4 regions of the Terrabacter lapilli genome follow, and region 2 is predicted to be linked to each of the others. Evidence: predicted binding sites of a transcription regulator. Region 2 holds the regulator's gene; each other region holds the start of a gene.
The links. Region 2 encodes LexA, which represses DNA repair genes until DNA is damaged. Its sites were predicted from a motif close to TCGAACANNTGTTCGA; they were not measured.
Positions count from the first base shown of each region.

Region 1: the regulator LexA is predicted to act here: its motif matches at 885-900, upstream of ABD241_RS04235 (alpha-ketoglutarate-dependent dioxygenase AlkB).
Region 3: the regulator LexA is predicted to act here: its motif matches at 1,297-1,312, upstream of ABD241_RS05725 (DUF6504 family protein).
Region 4: the regulator LexA is predicted to act here: its motif matches at 1,176-1,191, upstream of ruvC (crossover junction endodeoxyribonuclease RuvC).

Region 1 is NZ_BAAAPU010000003.1:617,314-622,350, reverse strand. Features, by position in the region: gene ABD241_RS04245 (isoprenyl transferase) at 1-9, opposite strand, end outside; gene recO (DNA repair protein RecO) at 73-801, opposite strand; gene ABD241_RS04235 (alpha-ketoglutarate-dependent dioxygenase AlkB) at 922-1,572, shown strand; gene ABD241_RS04230 (maleylpyruvate isomerase family mycothiol-dependent enzyme) at 1,586-2,401, shown strand; gene ABD241_RS04225 (glycosyltransferase family protein) at 2,329-3,954, opposite strand; gene leuA (2-isopropylmalate synthase) at 3,991-5,037, opposite strand, start outside.
Region 2 is NZ_BAAAPU010000009.1:172,203-177,239, reverse strand. Features, by position in the region: gene ABD241_RS15710 (Sir2 family NAD-dependent protein deacetylase) at 1-460, shown strand, start outside; gene ABD241_RS15705 (hypothetical protein) at 473-1,372, opposite strand; gene lexA (transcriptional repressor LexA) at 1,402-2,157, opposite strand; gene ABD241_RS15695 (LysM peptidoglycan-binding domain-containing protein) at 2,387-2,881, shown strand; gene ABD241_RS15690 (sensor histidine kinase) at 3,052-4,335, opposite strand; gene nrdR (transcriptional regulator NrdR) at 4,835-5,037, shown strand, end outside.
Region 3 is NZ_BAAAPU010000003.1:930,224-935,260, forward strand. Features, by position in the region: gene metF (methylenetetrahydrofolate reductase [NAD(P)H]) at 1-52, shown strand, start outside; gene ABD241_RS05720 (DUF4126 domain-containing protein) at 177-878, opposite strand; gene ABD241_RS05725 (DUF6504 family protein) at 1,482-1,877, shown strand; gene ABD241_RS05730 (SAV_6107 family HEPN domain-containing protein) at 1,926-2,402, shown strand; gene ABD241_RS05735 (DNA polymerase III subunit alpha) at 2,495-5,037, shown strand, end outside.
Region 4 is NZ_BAAAPU010000004.1:93,987-99,023, reverse strand. Features, by position in the region: gene ruvA (Holliday junction branch migration protein RuvA) at 1-448, opposite strand, end outside; gene ruvC (crossover junction endodeoxyribonuclease RuvC) at 445-1,113, opposite strand; gene ABD241_RS06615 (YebC/PmpR family DNA-binding transcriptional regulator) at 1,294-2,052, opposite strand; gene pdxT (pyridoxal 5'-phosphate synthase glutaminase subunit PdxT) at 2,049-2,765, opposite strand; gene kynU (kynureninase) at 2,915-4,168, shown strand; gene ABD241_RS06600 (DUF4037 domain-containing protein) at 4,161-5,037, opposite strand, start outside.

The DNA.
Region 1 (5,037 bases), on a different contig from region 2:
GGCGTACACGGCTCTCCGGTCGGTCGGGGTCGGGTTCGGTTGCCACTGAGGGCGACTCACGGCTCGCGGCGGTCAGGCGCGCTCGACGAGACGCAGCGAGCGTAGCCCTCGTTCGATGTGCCACTGCAGGAACGCGGAGACGAGACCGTTGCCCTGCCTGCGGGAGCGGTCGTCACTCGCGTCGGCGACGTCCCAGTCGCCGGTCAGCAGCGACGCGAGCAGGATGAAGGTCTCGGGAGCGGGGGCACTCGAGCCGGGCGGACGGCATACGGAACAGACGGCGCCGCCGGCCTGCACGTTGAACGCGCGGTGGGGGCCGGGCGCACCGCACCTCGCGCAGTCGACGAAGCTCGGCGCCCACCCGGCCACCGCGAGGGATCGCAGCAGGTACGCGTCGAGGACGAGTCCGGGGTCGTGGGCCCGCTCCGCGAGCGACCGCAGCGCACCGGCCAGGAGGAGGTACTGCTGGGTCTGCGGCTCGTGCTCCTCGGTGAGCTGCAGCGCGGTCTCGAGCATGGAGGTCGCACACGTGTAGGCGGTGTAGTCCCGGGCGATCGCGTCCCCGTAGGGGGCGAGCGTCTCGACCTGGGTCACGGTGTCGAGGTTGCGCCCCTCGTAGCACTGGACGTCGATGACCATGCCCGGCTCCAGCCGCGAGCCGAAGCGCGACTTCGTGCGCCGCACCCCCTTGGCGACCGCGCGGACCCGGCCCCGGGTCCGTGTCAGCATCGTGATGATGCGGTCGGCCTCGCCCAGCTTGTGGGTGCGCAGGACGATCGCCTCGTCACGGTAGAGGGGCATGGGTCCATTCTCCACCGTGGCGCGAGCAGCGTGGCACCGCACGCGCCGTGCCGGCGGCAGACGACGACATTCGGACGCGCCAGTCGAACAGGCGTTCGACCGTTGGGGTATGGTGGCGGCATGGACCTCTCTCTCCAGGGTTCGCTGCTCGACCTGACCGACGCCATGACCCTGCGTGACGTCGGCACCGGCCTGACCCGGCACCGCCTGACCCGGGGCGCGTGGGTCGACGTGCGACCCGGCTGGCTGGCTTCCGGCGACGAGCTGTTCACTGCGCTGCTGCACGAGGTGCCCTGGCACGCCGAGCGCCGCCAGATGTACGACTCGGTCGTCGACGTCCCCCGCCTCACGAAGTTCTACGCCGCCGGGGAGACGCTCCCCCACCCGATCCTCGTCGAGGCGCGCGAGGCCCTGAGCCGTCACTACGCTCCCGAGCTCGGCGAGCCGTTCGTGACGGCGGGGCTGTGCCTCTACCGCGACGGACGCGACAGCGTGGCCTGGCACGGCGACCGCATCGGGCGTTCCCGCGACACCGACACGATGGTGGCGATCCTCTCGCTCGGTTCGGCGCGCACCCTCACCCTCCGCCCGCGCGACGGCGGCGCCATCCCCGGCACCACCCACAAGAGCTTGCGCTACCCGCTCGGACATGGTGACCTCGTCGTGATGGGCGGCTCGTGCCAACGCACGTGGGACCACGCGGTTCCCAAGACCTCCGAGCCGATGGGTCCGCGCATCTCCGTCCAGTTCCGTGTCGCCGGTGTCCGCTGAAGGAGCCCTCCGTATGCCGTCAAGCCGCCCAGGTGGCCCCCTGCCCTTCCTCGACCACCTGGCGGCGGACTCCGCCCGCTTCCGCGAGGTGCTCGCCGCGGCCCCGAGCGGCCGGCGCGTGCCCACCTGCCCCGACTGGGACGCCGACGACCTGCTGTGGCACCTCGGCGAGGTGCAGTGGTTCTGGGGCGAGATCGCCGAGCGCGGGCTCACCGACCCTGCCGAGCTGGACGCCCTGAACGCGTCCCGCACCCAACGACCCGACGACCGCGTCGGCCTCCTCGACTTCTTCGACCGCGCGAGCGAGCGGCTGCACCGGACGTTGGACGGGCTGGCACCCGAGACCCCGCTGTGGATGTGGGCCGACGACAAGACGGCCGGCTACATCCGCCGCCGGCAGGCCCACGAGGCCCTGGTCCACCGGCTCGACGCCGAGCTCACCGTCGGGGACCGCACGCCGATCGACTGCCGACTGGCGGCAGACGGTGTCGACGAGGTGCTCCGCATCATGCGCGGCTACGAGGCCGAACCGGGCCTCACCCACGCCGCGACCACGGCGCCGGTCACCGTCGTCACCGTCGATGCGATGCACTCGTGGACGGTCACGCCGGTCCGCGTCACCGGGACCTGGGACGGCAGGGCCGTGGACGTGCAGCGCTTCCTCGTGAGCGACGGACCGGACGGCGCGGCCGTGGCCGAGATCTGCGGCTCGGCGGCCGACCTCGACTGCTGGCTGTGGAACCGCCCGGCCGAGGGTCAGATCACCCGCGACGGCGACCCTGCGGCGCTCGCCGCCGTCGACGCGGTGCTCACCGACTCGATCGACTGAGCCGCGTCCGTCCGGTCGACCCCGCGCGCACGCGATCGGGTCGACGGACGCAGCCGTGGCAGCCACCCGTGCGCCACGGCGGCCAGTGCCACGACGACTGGCACGAACGCGAACAGGTAGCGCGACCGGCCTTGAAGCAGCACGGTGAACGACGCGATGCCGAGCACCGAGACGGCGAGCAGGACGGTGCCGCGGCGGTAGGGAGCACGGAGCAACCCGCCCCCGGCGACCAGCAGCACCGCCAGCCACAGGGCCTGGGTCAGGTCGGCCCGCACCGGGTAGGCCCAGCCGTGGAAGCCGTTGAGCTCGTGCACCGCCCCGGTCGGACCGGTGGCCGGCGCCAGCGCACCCGGCGCCGCGTCGAGACCCTCCCACCACGCACCGAACATGCCGTCGCCCCAGTTCCACGCGGCCTTGTCGCCGTAGAACGCGAGCGTTCCGCCGAGCCCACGCTCGCTCCGGCGCTGCGCCAGGAAGTCAGCCGAGTACTGCGACACCTCGGATGGCGTGCGGCCTTCGAGGGCGTCCACCATCGGCTGCGAGTAGGCCCCGTAGGTCGGCTCCCCCTGGGCGGTGCGTCCCTCGGCCGCGCCCAACGCGATCCACCAGATCAGCGGCGGTGACGCCGACGCGTCCATGCGAGCGGCGTCGACGCCGCTCGCAGCGGTCGCCCCGGTCGACAGTCCCAGACCCAGAGCGACGAACGCGACGCTGGAGGCCGCGCAGGCGGCGATCACACCGGCTCGCCGGCGGGGGGCGAGGTCATGGTCGAAGATGGCGACGACGGCCGTCAGCACGGCCGCGATGGCGATGACCACGGGCGTCGTCTTGATCGCGTAGCCGACCGACATCGCGACGACCGCCAGCACCCACAGCCCCACCCGCCGCGGCAACGGTCCCGGCGACAGGGCCCTGGCCGCGAGGGCCACCGCCCCCACGACGAACGGCATCGAGTAGAAGTCGGTGTAGGGCACCGCGAGCCAGGGGCTCGCGCCGACCAGGAGCAGCGTGACGAGCTGCGCCACGAGGGACGGCCCGCGGCCCGCGACGCGCACGACCAGGTCGTGGACCGCATACAGCGTCACGGCGACGCAGGACCCGTTGAGGGGGATGAGGACGGCATCCGGCGCCAGCGAGAGACCGTGCGCCACAGCGACCCCGGCGCGGTCGATGGCCAGGAGCGGCAGGTTGTTGGGATACAGCGACAGGTAGTCGTAGTCGGCGGCGCTCAGTGGTCGACCCGCCTGCAGGGTTCGGGCCATGTCGAGGACGACGCGTGCGTCCCAGCCGTAGTGGTAGCGCATCATCAGCCCGACGAACGTCGCCACGGCGCCCCCTGCGACGGACACGACCAGGGGCAGCCGGCGGTTCTTCGTCCAGGCCGGCAGGCGCGCGACCACGGCGAGCACCAGGAGGGTCACGGTGACCGGCACGACCACCTGCCAGCGGTGCCCGACGTTGACCGGGCGCGGCGCCACCAGGGCCACCAGCGGGACCGCGACGAGCGAGACCCCGGTCAGTCGGAGCAGTGCTCGACCGACCGGGGACTCCATGTCGCCAGACGCTACCCCACCGGGGCGGGCGTCCCGTCAGGCGGCGGGGCGGGCGTCGCGCTCGGCGCGGTTGACCGCCGACACGATCGCCTTGATCGACGCCGTGACGATCGAGGAGTCGACCCCGACGCCCCAGAGGACGCGGTCGCCCACCGCGCACTCCACGTATGCGGCGGCGCGGGCGTCGCCACCGGCCGACAGCGCGTGCTCCGCGTAGTCGAGGACGCGTACGTCGGGGGTGCCCTCGATCGTGGAGAGCGCGTCGATGAACGCCGCGATCGGGCCGTTGCCGGTGCCGGTGACCGTGACGGGCTCGCCACCGTCGGTGATGGTCGCCTCCATCGTGCTCGCACCGTCGACGGTGGAGTCGGTGACGACGTTGACCAGCTCGAAGCGGCCCCACGGGCTCGCCGGGTCGGGGAGGTACTCGTCCTGGAACGTGGCCCACAGCGCGGCGGGTGCCACCTCGCCGCCGTCCTGGTCCACGCCCCGCTGGACGACGCCCGAGAACTCGATCTGCAGCCGGCGCGGCAGGTCCATCTGGTGCTCGGTCTTCATGATGTAGGCGACGCCGCCCTTGCCGGACTGGCTGTTGACGCGAACGACGGCCTCGTAGGACCGGCCCAGGTCGTGGGGGTCGATCGGGAGGTACGGCACGCCCCAGACGAGGTCGTCGATGCTGGTGCCCTTCTCCTTGGCTTCGGCTGCCATGGCCTCGAAGCCCTTCTTGATGGCGTCCTGGTGCGAGCCGGAGAAGGCGGTGAACACGAGGTCGCCGCCGTAGGGGTGGCGCTCGCCGACCGGGAGCTGGTTGCAGTACTCGACCGTGCGGCGCACCTCGTCGATGTCGCTGAAGTCGATCTGCGGGTCGACGCCCTGGCTGAAGAGGTTCATCCCGAGCGTGACGAGACAGACGTTGCCCGTCCGCTCGCCGTTGCCGAAGAGGCAGCCCTCGATGCGGTCGGCGCCCGCGAGGTAGCCGAGCTCGGCGGCCGCGACGCCGGTGCCGCGGTCGTTGTGCGGGTGCAGGCTGACCACGATCGACTCCCGGCGGTCGAGGTGGCGGATCATCCACTCGATGGA
Region 2 (5,037 bases):
AGAAGGCCTGCACGAGAGGATGACCGAGGCCAACCCGGGCTTCATGGACCGGTTCGCCGAGGCGGCCGCCGCCGTCGGCTCGCAGTGGGGCGAGCAGGTCCGACCCGACGGCGACATCGTCCTCGCCGACGCCCTCGTCGAGTCGTTCCACGCACCCCGCTGCCTCGTGTGCGGGCGCGACACCGTCAAGCCGGACGTCGTCTTCTTCGGCGAGTCGGTGCCCAAGACCCTGGTCGAGCGGTGCTTCTCACTCGTGGAGGCTGCCGGCGCGGTGCTCGTGCTCGGCTCCTCACTGTCGGTCATGAGCGGCTACCGCTTCGTGCGACGCGCGCACCAGCGCGACGTGCCGGTCGCCATCGTGACCCGGTCGGCCACCCGCGGTGACAGCGAGGCGACGCTGCGACTGCATGCACCGCTCGGGCCCACCCTGGGCAAGCTCCGCGGGGCACTGGGTCACTGAAGGGGCGTTGGGTCACTGGGCGGTCGGGCCGACGGCGCGTGCCTCGGGCCCCGGGGCGTCGCGCAGGTCCCACAGCTCCTTGGTCTGCACGCCCCAGTAGGTGCCGAAGAGCACGATGATGATGACCTCCGCGATCAGCACCAGGTGGTCGAAGCCGGCCACAGCGAGCGCGGTGACGACCGCGACGCCCAGCGCCACGGCGAGAGCGGCCGCGAGTGCCATGTAGACCCGCTTGTAGACCGAGCCCCGACCGTCCGCCGCGCCTTGGTGTCGCTCCTCGGCGCGGGAGGCGCTCAGCACCATGACGGCGATGACGCCGGCCACCATGGTGACGGCGGCGATCCCGTGGCTCAGGGCGATGAAGCGGTCGCGCAGGACGAGGAAGAGGACCAGCTCGCCGAGCACGACGGCCCCGCACGCGATGCTCACCACGACGGAGCGTGTCGAGCGCGGCCGGCGCGGGTCGCGTCGACCGGGGCGCCCGAGCCAGGCGGCGACGGCGGCGGCGAGCACCGTGACGACGAGCAGCGACCAGATGTTGTTGCGCACGGCCGCGGCGATCTCCGGTGCCGTCTGGGTGTATGCGTTGGGCCCGCAGCGCCCGTCGGGCTCGGTGGGGACCAGGGCGACGACGAAGGCCATCAGTCCCGAGAAGTCGAGGAGCACGTCCTCCTCCGCCGAGTGCCCCTGGTAGGCGATGAGGCCGCCGCCCAGGGCGCAGAGGGCGCCGACGAAGACACCGCGGGCCGGTGTGTAGTAGTACGCGCTGATGGACCCGAGCCAGCACGAGTGGCCGGTCTCCCACCACCACTGGTAGACGACGGAGAGCAGGAGCATGAGCAGCAGGGCGATCATCGCCCCCCGCAGGTAGCGGTAGGTGAGGACGACGTCGCGGGTGCGCTCCTGGGCCATCGGAAAGGGCCGGCTCGGCTGACCGTTGCTCAGATGCGTCGCAGGACCGCGGTGACCTTGCCGAGGATCGTGGCGTGGTCGCCGTCGATGGGGGAGAAGTCGGGGTTGTGCGGCATCAGCCACACATGGCCGTCCTTGCGCTTGAAGGTCTTGACGGTCGCCTCGTTGTCGAGCATGGCGGCGACGATGTCGCCGTTGTCGGCGTGCTGCTGCTGGCGCACCACGACCCAGTCGCCGTCGCAGATGGCCGCCTCGACCATGGAGTCGCCGGTGACCTTGAGCAGGAAGAGCTCGCCCTCGCCGACGAGCTGCCGGGGCAGGGGGAAGACGTCCTCGACGACCTGCTCGGCGGTGATCGGCACACCGGCGGCGATCTGACCGAGCACCGGGACGTAGGAGGCCTGCGGCCGGGCGTCGCCCGAGTCGGTCTCCGTGTCGTACTGGTCTCCGCCGGGGCGCACCGGCTCGACCGAACCGCCGCCTGAGCCGGAGCCTCCTCGCGACCCCCCGCGGTAGCCGAGCTCCTCGGCCTTGGCGTCGGGGGAGACGACCTCGAGGGCCCGCGGGCGGTTGGGGTCGCGGCGGAGGTAGCCCTTGGCAACGAGGGCGTTGAGCTGGTGGGACACGCTCGACGGGCTGGCGAGACCGACGGCGTCGCCGATCTCGCGCATGCTCGGGGGGTAGCCGCGGCGGTCGACGGAGTTGCGGATGACCTCGAGCACGCGCCGCTGTCGGACGGTCAGGCCGTCTCCGGTCTCGCGGTCGGGAAGCTCGGTCACGCCCATGGTGTTCCCTTCGTCGGCTCGTCAGACCGCGTGTGACGCCTGGTGTGTGAGGCCAGTGTCAGTGGTGGCTGCTGAGGTGTCTGGTGTGAGGAAAGACTACGAGTTTCGAACACAGTTGCCAAACATGTGTTCGAGGCGTGTCTCGACTTCACGGCACAGTCGTGCTAGAACTCGTACAGACGTTCTATCGAACACATGTTCGCCGGATCAGGAGCAAGGGGAGGTCACCATGAGCGCCATCGTCCTCGAGGCCGTTCGTCAGCGAGACACCGAGCGTTTCGCCGAGCGGGCCACTGCACGTGGCGGTGCGGGTGCGCCTCGGCCGGACGCCGCACGCGAGGTCGTGTGGGGCGCAGGCGGCGCCGGGCAGCTCACGACGGGCCGGCCGCGCCTGGTACTCGTCCCCACGGGCCGTGAAGCGGTGGCCGTCGCCCGGGCCGCAGCGCCGGCGGTCCGCCTCACGCGCTTCGGCCGGCTGGTGCGAACGCTGCTCGTCGCCGGCGTACTCGCCCTGCTCGGGGTCGGCCTCGCCGGCCAGCTCGCCTCGGCGAGCGGTGACGCCCGCACCGTGACGGTGCACCCGGGACAGACCCTGTCCGGCATCGCGGCCCGCGAGCTGCCCGACGTCTCCGTCGCCGACGGTGTCGTCGAGCTGCAGGTGGCCAACAGCCTGAGCACGTCGCAGATCCACGCCGGCCAGCAGCTCGTCATCCCCGCCCACTGACCGGCAGACCGCCTGTCACCCCAGATCGGCCGCGTTGGCTCCACCTCTGCGGCTGGCGGTTGCGGCGCTTCGACCCCGCCCTGACCGCCCCCGGACGCCGTGTCCCCATTTCGGGGACGCGGCGTTCCGGGTTGTGGGGGGAAGGACGTTCGGGGACGTGCAGCTCGGCTTCAAGCCGCGCTGTCGCCCTCAGGCTCCTGCCCCGTGTCGCCAGGGAGGTCGCCGGGGAGGTCGTCGGGCAGCTCGAACCACACGTTGGTGCCCGGGCCGTCCACGGCGCTGATGCCGATCGTGCCGCCGTGCGCCTCGATGATCCGCCGGACCGTCGCCAGACCGATACCGCTGCCCTGGACCGAGGTCTCGACCCGGTTGAAGAGGCCGAAGACCTTCTCCCGATCGGGCTCCGCGATCCCGATGCCGTTGTCGCGGACCTCGACCCGCCAGCCTCCGTCGATCTGCTCGGCGGCGACGGTCACGACGGGGGCCGTGCCCGGGCGTGCGTACTTCACGGCGTTCGACACGAGGTTGAGCAGGACCGAGTAGAGCTGCTGGCGGTCGACGGCCAGGGTGGGCAGTCGCTCCGCCGTCACGCTCGCCCCACACTCCTCGAGGGTCGCCGCGAGGTCCTCGAGCGCCGAGGCCAGCACCTCGTCCAGGTCCGTGGCGCTCCGCTGCAGCTCGGCGCCGACCCGCGCGTACGACAGGAAACGTTCGATCATCCCGGCCATGCGCGTGGCGGCGCGGTGGGCCGTCGACACCAGCCGCCCCACCCACTCGTCGCCCTGGACCGCATCCTCCTGGCCGAGCAGCTCGGTGCTCGCCATGATCGCCGTCAGGGGCGTGCGCAGGTCGTGGCTCACCTGCCCTGCGAAGACGGAGAGGGCCTCGTTGGAGCGGTGCAGCTCCTGCTGGGTGCGGGTCAGGGCCTCGAGCGAGCTCTCGAGGCGGCGGGTGCGCAGCCGCAGCTCGAGCACGTCGACGACACGCTCGGCGATCGTGGTGAGCGACTGCTCCTGCATGGCATCCAGCTGCCGAGGGTGCGAGTCGAAGACGCAGAGCCTGCCGATGATGACGCCGTCGGGAGTCGCGAGCGGTGCCGACGCGTAGAACCGGACGTTGCCGAGGACGCCCGTCACGAACGGGTTGCGTCGGAACCGCTCGTCGAGGCTCGCGTCGGGCACGAGGACCCGGTCGGTGTGCTCGAGCACGGCGGCGCACATCGAGTCCTCACGGGTGCAGATCGAGGGGTCGAAGCCAGTCGTGGCGACCTGGTGCTGGTGCGTCGTGGTGATGAGGTTGATGGCCGCGCGCGGCGCCTCGCACACCTGGGCGGCGATGTCGACGAGCGCCTGGAGCTCACGCTGGGGCGCCTGCCCGAGCACGTCGTACTCGCGCAACGCGGCCTCACGCCGCTGCGCGCGGTCGGCGGGTGCGGTGGATGTCCGGATCGTCACGAACGGAAGCCTCTGTCATGAGAGCCGTCGGAGCAAGAACCGGTGCCCGCAGCGGTCCGCCGGCGCGGGGGCCCGGGATGCTGGGCCACGGCGCCGGGAGCCCGCGGAGCGCGCACATGGAGGGCGCCGGTGCCGGCGACACCCCCAGATGTAGGGGTCGCTCCCCGCCGACACGCCGCCCCGAATGCGTCGTGCGCGGCGTTTGTGCAGGTCAGCGGCGCAACACGCGCGGAGATGTGCGATCTGCTTGCGGTCTGGGTCACACGACGCCTACAGTTACCCCAACATCTAGTAGTTACACAGATGTAAGACGTCCACATGTAGTCCCCAACGTGACGGGGTTTACACACAGGTCATCCCCAACGTCGTCCCCAGGCCTTCCCCAGGGCGCCGCCGGTTCCACGAACACCGGCGCTGCCTCGGGAAGCGAGCGGGACGGCATACCGGATGGGGTGGACGTTCCATGGACGTCCGAGCTGGGAGAGGGAGGTGGCCAGACGTGCACTGTCCGTTCTGTCGCCACACCGACTCGCGGGTCATCGACTCGCGCACCACGGACGACGGCGCGTGCATCCGCCGCCGTCGCCAGTGCCCCCAGTGCAACCGCCGCTTCACCACGCTGGAGACCTCGAGCCTCAACGTGATCAAGCGGTCGGGAGCCTCCGAGCCGTTCAGCCGGGCCAAGGTGCTCTCGGGCGTGCG
Region 3 (5,037 bases), on a different contig from region 2:
CATCACCATGAACCGCTCCTCGGCCACGCTCGAGGTCTACGGCAACCTCTGACCCGGCAGCCTCTGACCCGGCAACCTCCGACCCGGCGGCCTGGCCGGCACTTTCGGCTCAGCCGCTGCGCGGCAGGCCCGGTGAGAGCTGAGAGCAGGGGAGACCTGTGGAGGTCGGGCCGGCCTCACGCCTCCTGGTCGAAGGGGGTGTCGGGCACCTCGTCGGCTCCCACCCTTCGGCGTCGTGGGGGTAGAGGTGCCGAGGGGTCGGGAGACCTGCGGCGGCCGGGACTCGCGATGCCGACGCGCTCACCCCAGACGTCGTAGCGCCGCTTGAGACGACGGATGCGGCCGGCGACCTTGTAGACGAGGAAGGCACCCGCCGCGAGCAGGACCAGGGCGATGGAGGCCGCCCACCACGGATGGGCGATCGCAAGGGCGGTGACCCCCGTGACGGTGACGTCCTCGGCGGTGCTGACGACGACGTTGCTGGCCGGCTCGGGGGAGGTGTTGACGGCGGCGCGCAGGCCGGCCTTGATGCCGTGCGAGACGAGCGCCGTGACACCGCCGGTGGCTGCACCGACGGCGGCGTCGAGACCGGCCGTCTCGTGGCCGATGAGGTAGCCGATGGTCGCCCCGACGGCCGGCCGCACGACCGTGTGGACGGAGTCCCAGACCGAGTCGACGTAGGGGATCTTGTCGGCGACCATCTCGACGACGAAGAGGAGGGCGGCGCCGACCAGCACGTCGGTCCGGGCCAGGGCGTCGGGGATCTGGCTGATGCCGAAGATCCGGTCGGCGAGGCCGAGGACGAGCACGACCGCGTACGCGTTGATTCCGCTGCCCCACCCGGAGGTGAAGGCCAGGGGGATGAGCTCGGCGCCCACGAGCGCTCCTTCGGTCGGCTCCGCCGCTGGTGCGCCGGTGCGCATGGTGCCCGGACGACGGCCGGGCAGGGGTTTCGGATGTCCTGACGCTGTCTCATTACCCCGGTCGGCGCAACGGGGCGCGCTGGGAGCCGGTGTCGGCGGGGCTGGCAGCGTTCCTCCTGCGGCCCCTCGGCCCGGGGGACGTTCTCGAGCGGTCCTCCTACGGGCAGCGGTACGGGCCCGATCCGCGAGCGGATGGGACCCCTGCACCCCTCCGTTCGCGGACCGAACCCGCGAGGCCCACTCTGCCGGCGCTCGCCGACGGGACACCTGAGCACCACTACTCAGTTCGTCTCAGGCGGGCGAGTCGGTTGAGGTCCGGGGCAGTTCGGGGCTTCTTGACAGCCTGTCGGCGGCAGGGGTTACGCTTTGAGTATCGAACAAATGTTCGAAGACAGTCAGGTTGTCAGTTCAGTCGTCGGTTGGTGTCGGGCCGCCCGTGTGGGGCGCGGGTGGCCTGGGTCGTGATGTCGGCCTCGACGTGTCCGAGGGAGACGTGTCGTGGTGCGTAGGTTCAGTGACTCCGTGCAGGTGAGGCTGCGGGAGCGTCAGCAGTGCGGGGTGACCCAGCACGTCGGTTCGGCCGGTTCGGTTGGTCCGGCCGGTCAGCTCGGCTCAGCCGGTCGAGTCGGGCCGCCCGGCGCTGGTGTGGCCGAGGCCTTCGAGGGCGGGCTCGCCGGACCACCGCCGGAGGCGTTCATCTGGCGTGGCCGGCTCTACGTCGTGCGTCGAGTGCTCGCCCAGTGGCGGGAGCGGCGCGCCTGGTGGCACGACGCGCTCGAGGCGGACGAGGGGCAGGTTCGCCCCGGCGAGACGCTCGTCGCGGCAGCGAGCGAGCAGCACGTCTGGCGCGTCGAGGCCAGCCCGGGATGGTCGTTCGCGTCCGGGGTCTACGACCTTGCCCACGACGAGTCTCCGCGCGGCGACCGGTGGTCGCTCGTGCGGGTCGCCGACTGACCGCGCCCGACTGACCCAGCCCGACCGTCCTGAGAAGAGGAGACCACCGTGACCGCCGCACAGCCACGCTCATCAGTCTCGCGCGCACCCGTCTCGCGCCCGCCCATCTCGGTCGCCGTGCTCGACCTGCTCGCGCGGTCCCGCGCGACGCTCGAGTCCGCCTGCCACACCAGTGACGCCTCCGAGCGCTACCGCGACGCCCACCTCGGGGCGCTCCGTGCAGCCGCGGCACTCGTGGCGGCCCGAACCATCCCCACCCCGCGAGCGCGCCCGCGCAGCGTCTGGCAGGTCCTGCCCGGCGTCGCGCCCGAGCTGGGGGAGTGGGCCGCCTTCTTCGCGGCCTGCTCGGCCCACCGGTCGGCCATCGACCGCGGTGAGCTCGTCGGCGCGCGTGAGTCCGACGACCTGCTGCGCCAGGCCGAGATGTTCCTCGAGATCGTCCAGGACCTGCTCGGGATCCCGCTGACGGTGCCGCTGCCGCAGTCGATCACGCCCGTCTCGAGGAGCCGGGCGAGCGGAGCGTGACGACCGGCATGACCACCACCAGCACCACACCCATCACCGCAGCCATCACCACAGCCATCACCACAGCCATGAAGACGGCCGGCGCCGCAGCCATGAACTCAGGCGGTGCCTCCGGTGAGAGCTTCGTGCACCTGCACGTCGCCTCGGGCTACTCCATGCGCTACGGCACGGCCAAGCCGCACGAGCTCGTGGAGCGGGCCGCGGCGTTCGGTCAGCCGGCCCTCGCCCTGACCGACCGCGACGGGCTCTACGGCGCAGTCAAGTTCGTACGCTCGTGCATGGAGCACGACGTCGCCCCGATCCTCGGCGTCGACCTCGCCCTCGGGCCCGAAGAGCCCGAGCGCGCCCGTCCGGTGCGCACGCCGGTGCGCGGGGGGGCGCTCGTCGACCCGCGGTTGCCTCGCGTCACGGTGCTGGCCCGGGGCAGCGGCAGCGGCCTCGCACCCGGCGAGGGATGGGCGGCGCTCTGCCGGCTCGTGACCGCGACCCACCTGCGCGGCGAGCGCGGCAATCCCGTCACCACCGCCCGCCTCGTCGCCGAGCACGCGAGCGCCCGACCCGAGCCCGGCTCGCCAGAGGCCACCTCGCTCGCCCGGACAGGCGCGGCGGGCGGACGGAGCGCAGCGCGGGGAGGGCCGGGACGGCATACGCCCTCGGTGACCGACGGCGGTCCCTCGCGCCTCGTCGTGCTGCTCGGGCCCGACTCCGACGTGGGCCGTGCGGTGCTCGCCAAGCGGCGCGACCGCGCCCGTGCAGCCCTCGAGCGATGGGTCGCGCTGCTCCCGCGCGGTGCCGTCGTGGTCGAGGTGGTGTGCCACGGCGGTCCGGAGCACCAGCCCGGCAGCCTCGGTCAGGCCGCGCGCATGCTCGCGCTCGCGCGAGAGGTCGGCGTGCCGAGCGTCATCACGGCCGCGGTGCGCCACACCGACCCTCAGGACGCCGCCATCGTCGACGTCCTCGACGCGGCGCGGCGGCTCGTCGCCCTCGACGCCCGGCACCTCGACCGGGTCACCACCGCCGGGCACCTCTCGCCGACGCCGCTGATGCACGCACTGGCCCTCGACGTCGTGCAGGTGTCCGGGCCGGGTCTCGTCGGTGGCGGGTCGCTGGCCCGGGAGCAGGCCCGAGAGCTGCTGGCGCGCACCACGGCCCTTGCCGCCGAGTGCGTCCAGGATCCCCGCTCCGACCTCGGCATCGGCTCGGTGCACCTTCCCGAGCCCGGCGTCCTCGGCATCCGGCCCGGCACCAACCCCCACCACGTCCTCGCCCGCCGGTGTCGCGAGGCCATCCCGTCCCGTTACCCCGGGCGCTCCGAGCTCGAGCTCACGGCCGTCAGCGACCGTCTCGAGGACGAGCTCGGCGTCATCGAGACCCTCGGCTACGCGACGTACTTCCTCACCGTCGCGCAGGTCTGCGACCTCATCCGGGAGATGCGGGTGCGGGTCGCGGCCCGAGGCTCCGGGGCGGGGTCGCTCGTCAACTACCTCCTCGGCATCTCCGGCGTCGACCCGATGCGTCACGGCCTGCTCATGGAGCGCTTCTGCTCGCCGTTGCGGGCCGAGCTGCCCGACATCGACATCGACGTCGAGTCGGCCCGCCGCACCGAGATCTACGAACGCATCCTCGACCACTTCGGCGGCGAGCGCGTCACCTGCGTCTCGATGATGGACACCTACCGGGTGCGCCACGCGATCCGCGACGCCGGCGCCGCCCTGGGGCTGCCGCCGCCCGAGATCGATGCGATGGCCAAGGCCTTCCCGCACATCGCCGCGCGCAACGTGCGGGCCGCGCTCGCCGAGCTGCCGGAGCTGAGGGCCAGCGGCCTCGACGTGCCGCGCCTGCAGCTGATGTTCGACATCGTCGAGCGGCTCGACGGGCTGCCCCGGCACATCGCCCTGCATCCGTGCGGCGTGGTCCTCTCCGACTCCGTCCTGCTCGACCGCACCCCCGTCGAGGCGAGCTGGCTCGGCTTCCCGATGAGCCAGTTCGACAAGGACGACGTCGAGGAGATGGGGCTGCTCAAGCTCGACGTCCTCGGCATCCGCATGCAGTCGGCGATGGCGCACGCCGTCGCCGAGGTCGAGCGCGTCGACGGCGAGCACGTCGACCTCGACGACGAGTCCCAGGTGCCCTTCGACGACGAGCCCACCTTCGAGCTGGTGCGCTCGACCAAGACCCTCGGCTGCTTCCAGATCGAGAGCCCGGGCCAGCGCGAGCTGATCGGCAAGTTCGGGCCGCGCAGCTTCGACGACCTCATCATCGACATCTCGCTCTTCCGGCCCGGCCCGGTCAAGAGCGACATGATCATCCCGTTCCTCAACGCGCGGCAGGGCTGGGACGACCCGTCCTACCTGCACCCGTCGCTCGTGCCGGCGCTGGAGCAGACCGAAGGGGTCGTCGTCTTCCACGAGCAGGTGCTCATGATCGTCGCCGAGACGACCGGTGTGACGCTGGCCCAGGCCGACGAGGTGCGCCGCGCCCTCGGCACCCCCGACGGGCAGCAACGGATCGAGGCGTGGTGGCGGCCGGCGGCGAAGGCTCGCGGCTACGCCCCCGAGGTCGCCGACAAGATCTGGGAGGTCCTCAAGGCCTTCGCGTCGTTCGGCTTCTGCAAGGCCCACGCCGCCGCGTTCGC
Region 4 (5,037 bases), on a different contig from region 2:
CGCCGGTGCCGAGCTGGACCGGTGCAGCCTGCCCGGCCGAGCCGGGCAGGGCGCCGAGCTTGTCCTTCAGCTCCAGCACCATGCGCTCTGCGCCCTTCTTCCCGATGCCGGGCACCTTGGTCAGCGCGGCGAGGTCTCCGGTGCCGAGGGCCACCCGCACCGCGTCGGGCGAGTGGACCGCCAGGACAGCGAGTGCCAGGCGTGGCCCGACGCCTGACACCGTCTGCACGGTCTCGAAGACGTGCTTCTCGTCGTCGGTGGCGAAGCCGTAGAGGGTCAGCGAGTCCTCCCGCACGACGAGCGTGGTGGCGAGCTCGGTGGGCTGGCCGAGTCGCACGGAGGCTGCTGTGGCGGGCGTGGTGTGGACGAGCATCCCGACACCTCCCACGCCGACCACGAGCGAGTCGAGGCCGACCTTGAGGACGGTTCCGGAGAGCGAGGCGATCATCGGGGCTGGGCTCCAGGGTGCGGTTGCTGGGGTCGGTCGGTGCCGGGTCGGGTGCGGGCGGGCTGGGTCGTCGCCGCCCGCAGTCGCTGCACGGGTGGCGCGGCCCCCGGAGGGACCCGGCGGGGTATGCCGCTCCCCCGGCTGCCCGTGCGCGCGAGCACCTCGAGACGAGCCTCCTCGAGCCTGCTCTGCGTGCCGCCGCGCCACACGTGGCAGATGGCGAGGGCGAGCGCGTCGGCGGCATCGGCGGGCTTGGGCGGGGTCTCCAGACCGAGAAGCCGAGTCACCATCGTGGTCACCTGCGCCTTGTCGGCCCGACCGTTGCCGCTGACCGCGGCCTTGACCTCGGTCGGGGTGTGCAGGGTGACGGGCAGGCCGAGTCTCTCGGCGATGATCATGACGATCCCCGTCACCTGGGCGGTGCCCATGACCGTCGAGACGTTGGTGTCGGCGAAGACGCGCTCGATGGCCACCGCCTCGGGCCGGTGCCGGGCGAACCACTGCCGCATCTCGTCCTCGACGGCGACGAGGCGCTTCGGCGTGGGATCGCCGGACGGCGTGCGGATCACCCCGACTTCCACGAGGGACAGCTTGCGGCCGGGGACGCCGTCGACGACGCCGACGCCGCACCGGGTGAGCCCGGGGTCGACCGCGAGGACGCGCACGGCATACCTCCTCGGGTGCTGGGGACGGCGGGTGACGATCGGTCGGGACGGGCTGGGGCGATCCGAACACGTGTTCGGGACAACGCTAACGGGCGGGCCCCGAAAGGACGGGAGGCACGCCGGGCGCCGGCGTGCCTCCTGCTCTGTGGTCCTGCCGGACCTGCGGGCCCAGCAGCCCGGTCACTCCTCGTCGTCGAGCTCGGCCAGGACGTCGTCGGGGATGTCGCCGTTGGCGTAGACGTTCTGGACGTCGTCGCTGTCCTCGAGCGCCTCGATGACGCGGATCATCTTCTTGGCCCCGTCGAGGTCGAGCGGCACCTGCAGGTTGGGCACGAACGACGCCTCGGCCGACTCGTAGTCGATGCCGGCGTCCTGGAGGGCCGTGCGGACCGCGACGAAGTCGGTGGCCTCGGAGATGATCTCCCACGTGTCGCCGTTGTCGTTGACCTCCTCGGCGCCCGCCTCGAGCACGACCTCGAGGATCTCGTCCTCGGAGCCGGCCTCCTTGAGGACGGTCACGACGCCCTTGCGGTTGAAGACGTAGGACACGGAGCCCGGGTCGGCGAGCTGGCCACCGTTGCGGGTCAGGGCGGTGCGCACCTCGGCCGCGGCGCGGTTGCGGTTGTCGGTGAGGCACTCGATGAGCACGGCGACACCGTTGGGGGCGTAGCCCTCGTACATGATCGTCTGCCAGTCGGCTGCGCCCGCCTCGGCACCCGAGGCGCGCTTGACTGCGCGGTCGATGTTGTCGTTGGGGACGGACGTCTTCTTCGCCTTCTGGATGGCGTCGTAGAGCGTCGGGTTGCCGGCGGGGTCAGCGCCGCCCTGACGAGCCGCGACCTCGATGTTCTTGATGAGCTTGGCGAAGAGCTTGCCGCGCTTGGCGTCCTTGGCCGCCTTCTGGTGCTTCGTGGTGGCCCATTTGGAGTGGCCGCTCATGCAGTGTCCTCGCGTTCCGGTGACTGGCGTGCGCCCGACTGCTGGAGTCGGTGCTCTCTGACGATCGAGACGAACTCGGCGTGGATCCGGCGGTCGGCCCCCACCTCCGGGTGGAAGGACGTGGCCATGAGGTTGCCCTGCCGGACCGCGACGATCCTACCGGCGGCCTGCCCCTCGCTCACGCGGGCGAGCACCTGCACGTCGGGGCCGGCCTCCTCGACCCACGGGGCGCGGATGAAGACGGCGTGCACGGTACCGGTGTTGCCCGGAGTGCTCCAGGCGTAGTCGAGGTCCTGCTCGAAGGAGTCGACCTGGCGGCCGAACGCGTTGCGGCGCACCGTGATGTCCAGACCGCCCAGGGTCTGCTGGTCGGGGCGTCCGTCGGCGATGCGGTCGGCCAGCATGATCATCCCCGCGCAGGAGCCGTAGGCCGGCATCCCGTCCGCGAGGCGCCGCAGCAGCGGCTCGCGCAGCTCGAACGCGCGCACGAGCTTGTCCATCACCGTGGACTCGCCGCCGGGGATCACCAGGGCGTCGATCGCCTCCACCTCCGCCGGCCGGCGCACCGTGACGGCGTCGGCGCCGAGCGCGGTGAGGGCCGCGAGGTGCTCGCGCACGTCCCCCTGCACCGCCAGGACGCCGATCCGGGGCTTCGACTGCTCGGGGGCAGCCCCGGCCGGAGCCGGGCGGGCGGTGCTGGTCGTCGTGCTCACCGCCTCAGGGTAGAACGGGCACGCGTGAGGTCTCGCCACGGGTGGCGGAGGGCGGCCCTCCGGTCACTGTCTCGGTCACTGTCTCGGTCACCAGACACGAAGGCCGACCGACCTGACATCGCGGCCGGTGCACCGGATACGTTGCGGCCATGACGACGGTGCACACCCACGACGCCCTCATCGCCGGCGCGCAGCAGGCCGACGACACCTCTCCCCTGCGCGGCACGCGCGAGCTCTTCTCCCTTCCCGAGGGCGTCATCTACCTCGACGGCAACTCGCTGGGCGCCCTCCCGAGGGCGGTGCCCCCGGTCGTCGACGCCGTCATGCACCGGCAGTGGGGCGAGCGGCTGATCCGCTCCTGGAACGAGGCGGACTGGTGGGGTGCGCAGACCCGCGTCGGCGACCGCGTCGGCCGACTGGTCGGCGCCGCTCCCGGCCAGGTCGTCGTCACCGACTCGACCTCCGTCAACCTCTTCAAGGCCGTCATCGGCGCCGCTCGGCTGCGACCGGGGCGGACCGTGGTGCTGACCGATCCCGACTCGTTCCCGACGGACCTCTACATGACCGAGTCTGCCGCGTCACTGGCCGGGCTCGAGGTCCGACGGGTCCACCCGCGCGACGCGGTCACCGCCGTCGCCGAGGTCGGTGACGCCCTCGCCCTCGTCTCGTACTCGAGCATCGACTACCGCACCGGTGAGCTGTGGGACCTGCGCGCCATCACCGCTGCAGCGCATGACGTCGGCGCCCTGGCGTGCTGGGACCTGTGCCACTCCGCCGGTGTCGTCGAGGTGGACCTCGACGCGGGCGGTGCGGACCTCGCCGTCGGCTGCGGCTACAAGTACCTCAACGGCGGTCCCGGTGCGCCGGCCTTCCTCTACGTCGCCTCACGCCACCAGGACGACTTCGACCAGCCGTTGACCGGTTGGCAGGGACACGCCCACCCCTTCGCCATGCGGCCGGACTACGAGCCGGCGCCCGGCATCACCCGCGCCCGCGTCGGCACCCCGCCCCTGCTGTCGTTGCTCGCGCTCGAGGCGGCGCTGACGGCATACGACGGGCTCTCCCCCGCCGACGTGCGCGCCGCCTCGCTCTCGGTGACGGGAGCCTTCATCGACGCACTCGACGCCCTCGGCGTCGACCTGCCGCTCGCGACTCCCCGCGAGCCGGAGCGCCGCGGGTCCCAGGTGTCGCTGCGCCACCCGCAGGCGTTCGCCGTCGTGCAAGCCCTGATCGTCCGCGGCTTCATCGGCGACTTCCGTGAGCCCGACATCATCCGGCTCGGCTTCGCGCCGCTCTACGTCACGCACGTCGACGCCGTGCGCGCGGCGATGCACGTCAAGGAGGTGCTCGACGGGCACGAGTTCGAGCGCCCCGAGTTCGCCGAGCGCGGCGCCGTCACCTGAGGCGCCGGAGCGACGCGTCGACCAGCACGTCGACGTTGTCGCTCCACTGCTCCGCCGAGCCGACGCCGCGCGGCAGCGACCGCACGTCCGGGTCGCGGATGCTGTCGGCCAGGAGGCTGACGGTGGCCTCGCGGACTCCCTGGTAGGGCCGGTCCCAGAACGGCTCGACGGGGTCGTCGACGGTGGGCAGCTTGACGTCGGCCTGCACCCGGCTGAGCACGCGCAGAGCATCGACGAGCCCGGACTCGCGCTCGCGCCAGTGGTCAGCGGCGAGGGCTGCCTCCAGCGGCCCCGCCGCCGCGCTCGCCCGTGGGAGCCGCGCAAAGCTGGTGCCGAGCCACTTGGCGTAGGGCGGCCACTGTCGCTCGAGCAGGTGACCGAGGTGCATGGCGATCCCGACCAGCCGGGCCGCCACGACTCGCGACCCGAGGTCGTCACCACGGTCGCCCGTCCGGCCCACGAAGGGCAGCTCCTGGGCGAGACGGGCCCAGTCGGTCGCGACGACGTGCCGCCACAGGTCATCGGGGTACCACTCGAGCCGTCGCCGTATGCCGGTGAGCTCTCCGGCGACGTCGGCGAACACCTCCCCGCCGGTGACCTCGAGCACGGCCTGCCCGGTCAGCGAGAGCCAGTCGTCCAGGGTCAGCCCGGCAGTCGGGTCGACGCCGAGGCGTGCGACCGCGAGCTCTCTCGCGGTCTGCACCTGGACCCGGTGGCGCACCACGGGGTCCCACGTCGTGGCGAACCGGGTCGGGTGACCCGCGAACGAGACGGGAAGGCTCTGCGTCAGGTGTGCCTCGACCTCGGCCACGGCGTCCGCCGGGACGAGCAGGTCGAGCCGCAGGCCCCAGTCGTGGTCGCGCGACATC